DNA from 2 places in the Solibacillus sp. R5-41 genome. Region 1 is predicted to be linked to the other one. Evidence: a T-box and tRNA genes for the amino acid it is inferred to sense, from the RefSeq annotation. Region 1 holds a T-box; the other holds one or more tRNA genes.

What was found. The T-box of region 1 lies ahead of CSE16_RS15205 (valine--tRNA ligase). A T-box ahead of a tRNA ligase gene usually reads a tRNA of that ligase, here a tRNA-Val.
Region 2: it encodes a tRNA-Val, which carries the amino acid that the T-box ahead of CSE16_RS15205 (valine--tRNA ligase) is inferred to sense. The anticodon was not compared.

Annotation. Positions count from the first base shown of each region.
Region 1 is NZ_CP024123.1:3,072,308-3,076,494, forward strand. It holds gene CSE16_RS15205 (valine--tRNA ligase) at 1-1,610, opposite strand, end outside; T-box leader at 1,699-2,077, opposite strand; gene chrA (chromate efflux transporter) at 2,186-3,334, opposite strand; gene CSE16_RS15215 (helix-turn-helix domain-containing protein) at 3,808-4,187, opposite strand, start outside.
Region 2 is NZ_CP024123.1:4,121,392-4,125,578, reverse strand. It holds gene CSE16_RS20400 (alpha/beta fold hydrolase) at 1-1,043, shown strand, start outside; tRNA gene CSE16_RS20395 (tRNA-Asn) at 1,524-1,598, shown strand; tRNA gene CSE16_RS20390 (tRNA-Glu) at 1,734-1,808, shown strand; tRNA gene CSE16_RS20385 (tRNA-Val) at 1,853-1,928, shown strand; tRNA gene CSE16_RS20380 (tRNA-Tyr) at 1,958-2,041, shown strand; tRNA gene CSE16_RS20375 (tRNA-Gln) at 2,056-2,130, shown strand; tRNA gene CSE16_RS20370 (tRNA-Lys) at 2,145-2,217, shown strand; gene rocF (arginase) at 2,404-3,309, shown strand; gene sigW (RNA polymerase sigma factor SigW) at 3,526-4,089, shown strand; gene CSE16_RS20355 (anti-sigma factor family protein) at 4,106-4,187, shown strand, end outside.

The sequences.
Region 1 (4,187 bases):
TCCATAGGATCTACTCCGTTACCAAGGGATTTACTCATTTTGCGCCCTTCTGAATCACGTACTAATCCGTGAATTAACACATCTTTAAATGGACGTTGCCCTGTAAATTCCTTCCCTTGGAAAATCATGCGGCTTACCCAGAAGAAAATAATATCATAGCCCGTTACGAGCGTGCTTGTTGGATAATAACGTTTGAATAATTCACTTTCCTTATTTGGCCAATCCATCGTAGAAAACGGCCATAAAGCAGATGAGAACCATGTATCGAGTACATCTTCATCTTGCGTCCAGTTTTCAGCGTCTGCTGGCGCATCTTTACCTACATATACTTCGCCTGTTTCCTTATGGTACCAAGCCGGAATTTGATGCCCCCACCATAATTGACGTGAAATACACCAGTCATGAATGTTTTCCATCCAACGGTTATACGTATTTTCAAATCGATTTGGCACGAAGTTTACTTTTTCGTCCTCACTCACTTGCATCGCTAACGCATCTTCTGCTAATGGACCCATCTTCACGAACCATTGCTTCGATAAATAAGGCTCTACTACAGCATTTGTACGCTCTGAGTGACCTACTTGGTGGACATGCGTTTCGATTTCTACTAATACGCCCGCTTCTTGTAAGTCCGCTACGATTTGCTTACGGCATTCAAAACGATCCATACCATTATATTTACCAGCACGCTCATTCATCGTGCCGTCCTCATGCATAACTAAAATTCGCTCTAAGTTATGACGGTTACCTACTTCAAAGTCATTTGGGTCATGGGCTGGTGTCATTTTAACAACGCCTGTTCCGAAATCTTTATCTACATAATCATCTGCAACAATTGGAATTTCGCGTCCAACGATTGGCAGGATAACTGTTTTCCCTACTAAATGTGCATAGCGCTCATCTTCAGGGTGAACCGCGATACCCGAGTCACCAAGCATCGTTTCTGGTCGAGTCGTCGCAACACGTAATACGCCAGAACCATCTGCTAATGGGTATTCCATATGGTAAAATGCGCCTTCTACTTCTTTGTGAATTACTTCGATGTCAGATAACGCTGTTTTAGCAGCTGGATCCCAGTTAATAATACGCTCACCGCGATAAATTAAGCCTTTTTCGTATAATGTTACGAATACTTCATTAACAGCTACGTTTAAGCCCTCATCTAATGTGAAGCGTTCTTTTGAATAATCTAAACCAAGACCTAGTTTTGACCATTGCGCACGGATATGAGAAGCGTATTCCTCTTTCCATTCCCATGTTTTTTCTAGAAACTTTTCACGGCCAAGATCATAACGTGTGATGCCTTCTCCGCGCAGTTTTTCTTCTACTTTCGCTTGAGTTGCAATCCCTGCGTGGTCCATCCCTGGTAACCATAGTGCATCATAGCCTTGCATGCGCTTCATACGAGTTAAAATATCTTGTAACGTTGTATCCCATGCGTGACCAAGGTGTAATTTCCCCGTTACGTTTGGCGGTGGAATAACAATTGAGTATGGTTCCTTATCGCTTGTTGGATCTGCTTCGAAAAATTTACCTTTTAACCACCATTCATAGCGGCCTGCTTCTGTGGACTGCGGATCATACTTTGTAGGCATTGAAATTTCAGTCATTGTACTCTCTCCTTTAGAAAATGATAATCGATTGCGTCTCGACGTAATTACGTCCAGATTTTGAACAAACAGAAAACTCCCTCATCACTAAAAGGACGAGGGAGTTGTTTCGCGGTACCACCTTTATTTCCAATGGCTTGAGTCAAGCGTTCGCATTCTGCGTCACTCCTCATTCAGCAATCCTCATGAACCTTAAGTTCACTGCGGTTGCTTCATTTCGTCGTTCCTTGACTGACAAACGCTTTCTTTCAAGCCATTTATTCGTCAATTTACGCTTTGTGAAACACTTTTTATAAAGCCAATTGGCACTTCATTCGATAACGGTGTTAAACCGGACATTAGCTACTCTTTGTTCACTAAGTCAACTCCTAGGCTACCTTCTGCTTGTGCAATGTAGAAACTTTTCAGCTACCGTTTCCTCTCTAACCATCACGTTCAAGCATACTCTTCCTACTCTACGTTTCAATTATATAATTGAATATATTTTAAGCTCTTTTCGTCAAAATTTCAAGTATTAGGGATGGTTTCCATCGCAAAATAATACAGCTCAAACAAAATTCTTTGTTCAGCTGATTTTATCGATAAAACGTAAAGCCAATTAAAACGCCAATGAGAACAATATTCCATGGCTTTATTTTAAACTTTACAAGTAAAACAAATAAAACGATTGCCCAAAATGCATCCATTACATCATAGATCGTTGACGTGATGATTGGCGAAATAAAAGCAGCGATTAAAATCCCTATTACCGCAACATTCATTCCAGCCACAGCCCCGCGCAACGCTTGATGACTACTAATACTTGACCAAAATGGATACGCCCCAACAATTAATAAAAATGCCGGTAAAAAGATAGCCACTGTCGCAAGTATAGCAATCGGAATTCCACCAATCACCATCCCTAAGTAACTAGCAAACGTAAACAATGGACCTGGGACAGCTTGTGTTAAGCCGTAGCCTGCTAAAAAATCTTCTGCTGTCACGTAAGAACCAACGAACTGAGATTCTAGTAACGGCAAAACAACATGGCCACCACCAAAAACAAGCGACCCCGCTAAATAAAACTTTTCAAATAGCACAAGCCATTCCCATTTTAATGTTTGGGCAGCAATAGGCAAGCCGAGTAATAAAACAAAAAATGCGGATAAAAATACGGCTCCCCATTTTTTTGAAAAAACGACACTTGGAATCACTTGGCCTGGCTGTTTAAAAAACAAATAACCAATCATTGCACTTCCGATAAGAACACCAATTTGTGAATAAATAGATGTAGCGTACAGTAATAAAATCGCAACTAAAACTAACAGCGCATACTGCATAGGGGTTTTTAGTATTTTTTTACCCATATCCAAAATGGCTTGGGCAACAATCGCAACCGCAACAATTTTCAAACCTTGTAGCCAGCCAATACTAAATTGAAAGCGTTCCATTATGTAAACAAATATAATGAGCATCATCACTGACGGTAATGTAAATCCGATAAACGCTGCAATACTACCAGTGATACCACCTTTTCGAAGCCCAATCCCCATACCTACCTGACTGGAGGCGGGTCCGGGTAAAAACTGACTTAATGCCAATAAATCTAAATATTGTTCATCTGTCAGCCACTTTTTTTGTTTTACATATATTTGCTGGAAATAACCTAAATGTGCAGCGGGTCCTCCAAATGATGTGAATCCTAGTTTCAACGATGTCCAAAAAATAACCCATAAATTCCGCAATATTTCACTCCTAAAAAAGAACTTGCCCTAACTTTACTAAATGTTCCACGTTCCTAAAAGGACAATTACAAAACAATAATTATTTTTACAATAACTTCACATTTTAGCATTCCCCTGTGCTGTTTCAAATGATGTTTTAACTTTCAATATGTCTATCCACCTTCAATAAATTCCCACACCAAAGGACAGCCTATACTAATTAGAATTACTATTAAGGATTCTTATTTGCTAGTGGATATTCTGCTGGCTAAGCACGTGGCGGTTTTAGCCTGAGTCCCACTATTATAGTTTAGGATTCTGAAGCTTTCTGCATTGAATACGCCGCTTCCAATGAGAGGCGGCGATTTCTTATTTAGATTTGCCTAATGAATCATCACAGTATTTTAGGATTGCTTCAAACTTTAATTGTGTCTATTCCCCTCCAAATAAATCACAATCACTTTCAGTAGATGAATACCTTGAGGCAGTTTCTTTTAAAATTCATCCATCCTTTTTCTCAACTTCCTTTGAAATTTAAAAAAAATTCTATTAGTATAGATATCGTTTTTCGCCAATAATTTATATGCATCAAGCTGGCTTGAAGTTCGTATCACAATGTAGATACCAATTGCAATTAATCCAATACAGATTGGATAATAAGGTAATAAAAATTCAGTAGTAAAAAACCTTCTTTCGATTCCTAAAGTTAATATTCCAGAGATAAATAAACCGGAACCCGCTAGATTAATAACGAAATATCTTTTCTTTAAATTTTTGTATCTATTAGTCAACTCTTTAAGGTAATTTTCATCAAATAGCAAGGGTTCTGTTTTTAATACTTTATATTGATTTTCTTCAATAAATGATGTTGATA
Region 2 (4,187 bases), 1.0 Mb from region 1:
CGTTTGAATCTGTCCAATATAAAGGCGAGGAAATTAAAATCCTAATTAATTTGGCTGGTTCAGTTATAAAAATTGCAGGGAAATTTGATGGTGAGTATATTAACGGTACCTTTGCGCAAAATGGGCAAACATTCCCGGTTAAGTTCAAAGCTTATGAAGAGGAAGTTATAACATATGAAAAGGTTCAAGTTCCCGTAGAAGGTGGAATATTAAAAGTAGCGCTTCAGATGCCAGAGCAACCAACAGGGGAACTTGTGATTATTCAAGCTGGTTCTGGGCCGACGAATAAAGATGGCAATACAGTCGGTGGCGGTAGAAATAATAGTCTAAAAATGTTAGCAGAGGGATTGGCGGAAAAAGGTATTGCATCGGTTCGTTTTGATAAGCGTGGAATAGGTGAAAATATGGCGCTAATCGCGAAAGAAGAAGATCTTACAATAGATCAATTAGTGGGGGATGTAAGTGACATAATCACCTTTTTTAAGCAAGATAAACGTTTCCAAGAAGTTCATTTAATTGGTCATAGTGAAGGTGCTTTAATCATGACGCTAGCAGCCCAAAATAACAATGTAAAATCACTCACATCATTAGCAGGAACGGGACGAAGAGCAAATGTGAGATTAGAAGAACAGTTAAAGAAACAATTACCACCAAATTTAATGCAACAGTCGCAACAAATATTAGAAAAGCTACTAATTGGAGAACGGGTTAAAACGGTGCCAGTTGAGCTTCAAAGCCTCTTCAGACCATCTGTGCAGCCTTATTTCATTTCATGGCTTAAATATGATCCTAAAGAGGAAATAGGCAAAGTCCAAGTGCCTGTATTAATTGTTCAAGGACGAAATGATATTCAAGTGACAGTAGAAGATGCTGAGCTACTAAAAGCGGGAAATTCAGTAGCAAAGATTGTTTATTTTGATGAAATGAATCACATATTAAAGGAGACTTCTAGTAATTTTGAACAAAATTTAGCGAGCTATTCTAACCCCGAGCTTCCATTAGCTAATGGTTTACTAGATGAAATCATAAAAATAATACAATAAGTTATTTGAAGAGGGGCATGATCTTTTGAGATTATGTCCCTCATTAAAAAAACCAATAAACTATAATAAAATGCAGGAACTAAACTGAAATCTATTCTTGCAACACATACATACAGCTAGATTAGGGATATACAAATATATGTGAATTCGCCGCCTTCCACATTAGCGGCGTCCTAAATTATGAAGGCTTTGGAGTGTAAAATTTTGTATAGGATGGCCTTGCACATAGCACACAGATGAGTTGTATAGATTGGTGCGGGCATTACTGAACGCCTCATGTGCTGAACCAGCCTAATAAACGCACACTTTATGAGAATTCATATTAGAAGAATTACACCAATAGAAGAGAATTTTTCCTTTTTTATTAACGCGCATATCTCAATAAAAAACCAAAAAACACTTGAAAAATTTATTAACGTTGCTATAATAATAAATGTGCTTAAGGGATATACTCAATTGCACAAATCTAAATAGTAATGTTCCGAAGTAGCTCAGTGGTAGAGCAACCGGCTGTTAACCGGTTGGTCGTAGGTTCGAGTCCTACCTTCGGAGCCATTTTTTTGCTCATTTTAATGGGAAAATGAGATCAATTATAACTTTTTAAAAAAAGTTATAAAAAAGGCTTGCACTAATGCAAAAATGATGTTATTATAAATCTTGTCTTAAAGAGTTCGAGAGTTCGACATCCATGGCCCGTTGGTCAAGCGGTTAAGACACCGCCCTTTCACGGCGGTAACACGGGTTCGAATCCCGTACGGGTCACCATTTAAGAATTTACAAACTAATAGTAAGTAACACTTGTTTATAATGGAGGATTAGCTCAGCTGGGAGAGCATCTGCCTTACAAGCAGAGGGTCGGCGGTTCGAGCCCGTCATCCTCCACCATTTATTTAGAATGTGTTATAACTTATATCGGTGGGGTAGCGAAGTGGCTAAACGCGGCGGACTGTAAATCCGCTCCTTAGGGTTCGGCGGTTCGAATCCGTCCCCCACCACCATCTTATAAAATGTTTGGGGTATAGCCAAGCGGTAAGGCAACGGATTTTGATTCCGTCATGCCCTGGTTCGAATCCAGGTTCCCCAGCCATTTTTTTGTTTTATGAGCCATTAGCTCAGTTGGTAGAGCATCTGACTTTTAATCAGAGGGTCGAAGGTTCGAGTCCTTCATGGCTCACTTTTATTTTTATAATGATAAGTGTACTTAAATAATAAATTTCAATCCTTTACTTATGAAAAATAAGTAAAGGATTTTTTGCGTATAAAAAGGGAAACTTTACGAATGTCTCGAATTTTCAATATAGGCTTAAATTGAGCTGAAAGTTAAAATAAAGTATGAGCAACTTTAGAGGAGGCAAAATGGATGGGGAAAAAGAATGTTTCAATTATTGGGGTGCCATGTGATTATGGACAACAAAGACGTGGAGTAGATATGGGGCCGAGTGCAATTCGTTATGCGGGGTTACAAAATCGTTTAACGGTACTTGGTTATAGCGTAGAGGATGAGGGCAATATTCATGTAATAGATCAGACATCGAATGTACAGGCGGATGCGCAATTATTAAATTTAGATGAGGTTGTCAAAGTAAATACAGCATTAGCTAGGAAAGTGAATGAAGTAGTTGAAAAGCATCGTATGCCTTTAGTTTTAGGAGGAGATCATAGCATCGCAATTGGGACGCTTGCAGGTCTATCCAAGCATTATCAAAACATGGGGGTTATTTGGTTTGATGCGCATGCGGATTTAAATACGCCTGAAACGACCCCGTCTGGAAATATACATGGTATGCCGCTTGCAACAAGCTTAGGTCTTGGTCATGAGAGATTGACGACGATTTTACATGACGGACCTAAAATTAAGCAAGAGAATATCATTATTATTGGTGGTCGCTCAATTGACGAGGGCGAACGTAAACTCATAAAAGAACGTAGAATTAAGGTATATACTATGTATGATATTGATCGATTAGGCATGACGTACGTAATGGAAGAAACGCTAGCCTATTTCCGTGAGAAGAAAATTGACGGATTACACTTATCATTAGATTTAGATGCACTTGACCCACTTTATACACCAGGAGTAGGAACTCCGGTAGCGGGGGGGATTACGTATCGTGAAAGTCACTTAGCGATGGAAATGATTCAGGAATCCGGTCTACTCACATCGGCAGAGTTCGTGGAAGTAAACCCAATTTTAGATGAGCGCAATAAAACAGCAGATGTGGCGGTGGCATTGATAGGTTCGCTTTTTGGAGAAACATTAGTTTGAATAATTTGGAAAAAAATCCGTCCACTTAAATATAAAATTTGTTATAATAAAATCATGCGTTTTTGAAAGGGCAAATATAACAATGAACGATTTGAATAAAATTCACACCAACAGGATAAATTTTAAATCGTTTTCAAAAGTATTTATAAAAAGTGAAACCTTTTGATAAATGAGACGTAAATATAGAACAGCTATAAAGGTGGAGAGGGAAGACACATGGATGCGTTAGTTAATAAAAGAATAAAGCAAGTGCTTAAAGGTGATCAAAACGCATATGCCGATATTGTTAACCTCTACCAGCACAAGCTGTACCAAGTTTGTTATCGTATGCTGGGCAATAAACAAGAAGCGGAAGATATTGCACAGGAAGCGTTTATACGTGCCTATATCAATCTTCATTCGTATGATCAAAATCGAAAATTCTCTACCTGGCTTTACCGAATTGCAACCAATTTATGTATCGATCGCATACGCAAAAAAAAGCCGGATTATTATTTAGATGCAGAAGTTGCGGGGACAGAGGGATTGAATATGTATTCTCAAATCGCAGTGGATGAACAGTTACCTGAAGAGGCTGTTGAGCAAATGGAACTTCAGGATCGTATTCAATACGAAATTAGCCGCTTACCAGATAAATATCGTTCCGTAATCGTCCTAAAATACATCGAAGAATTATCGTTACTTGAGATTAGTGAAATATTAGATATGCCGCTTGGTACAGTGAAAACACGTATTCATCGGGGACGTGAAGCACTGAGAAAGCAATTAAACAACGTATAGTAGGAGGCAGATAGGCATGAAAATGTGTCCGTCACAAATCGTGAATTTTATGCACGAATATTTAGATGGCGATATTAGTCGCGAGCATGAGCAAGAAT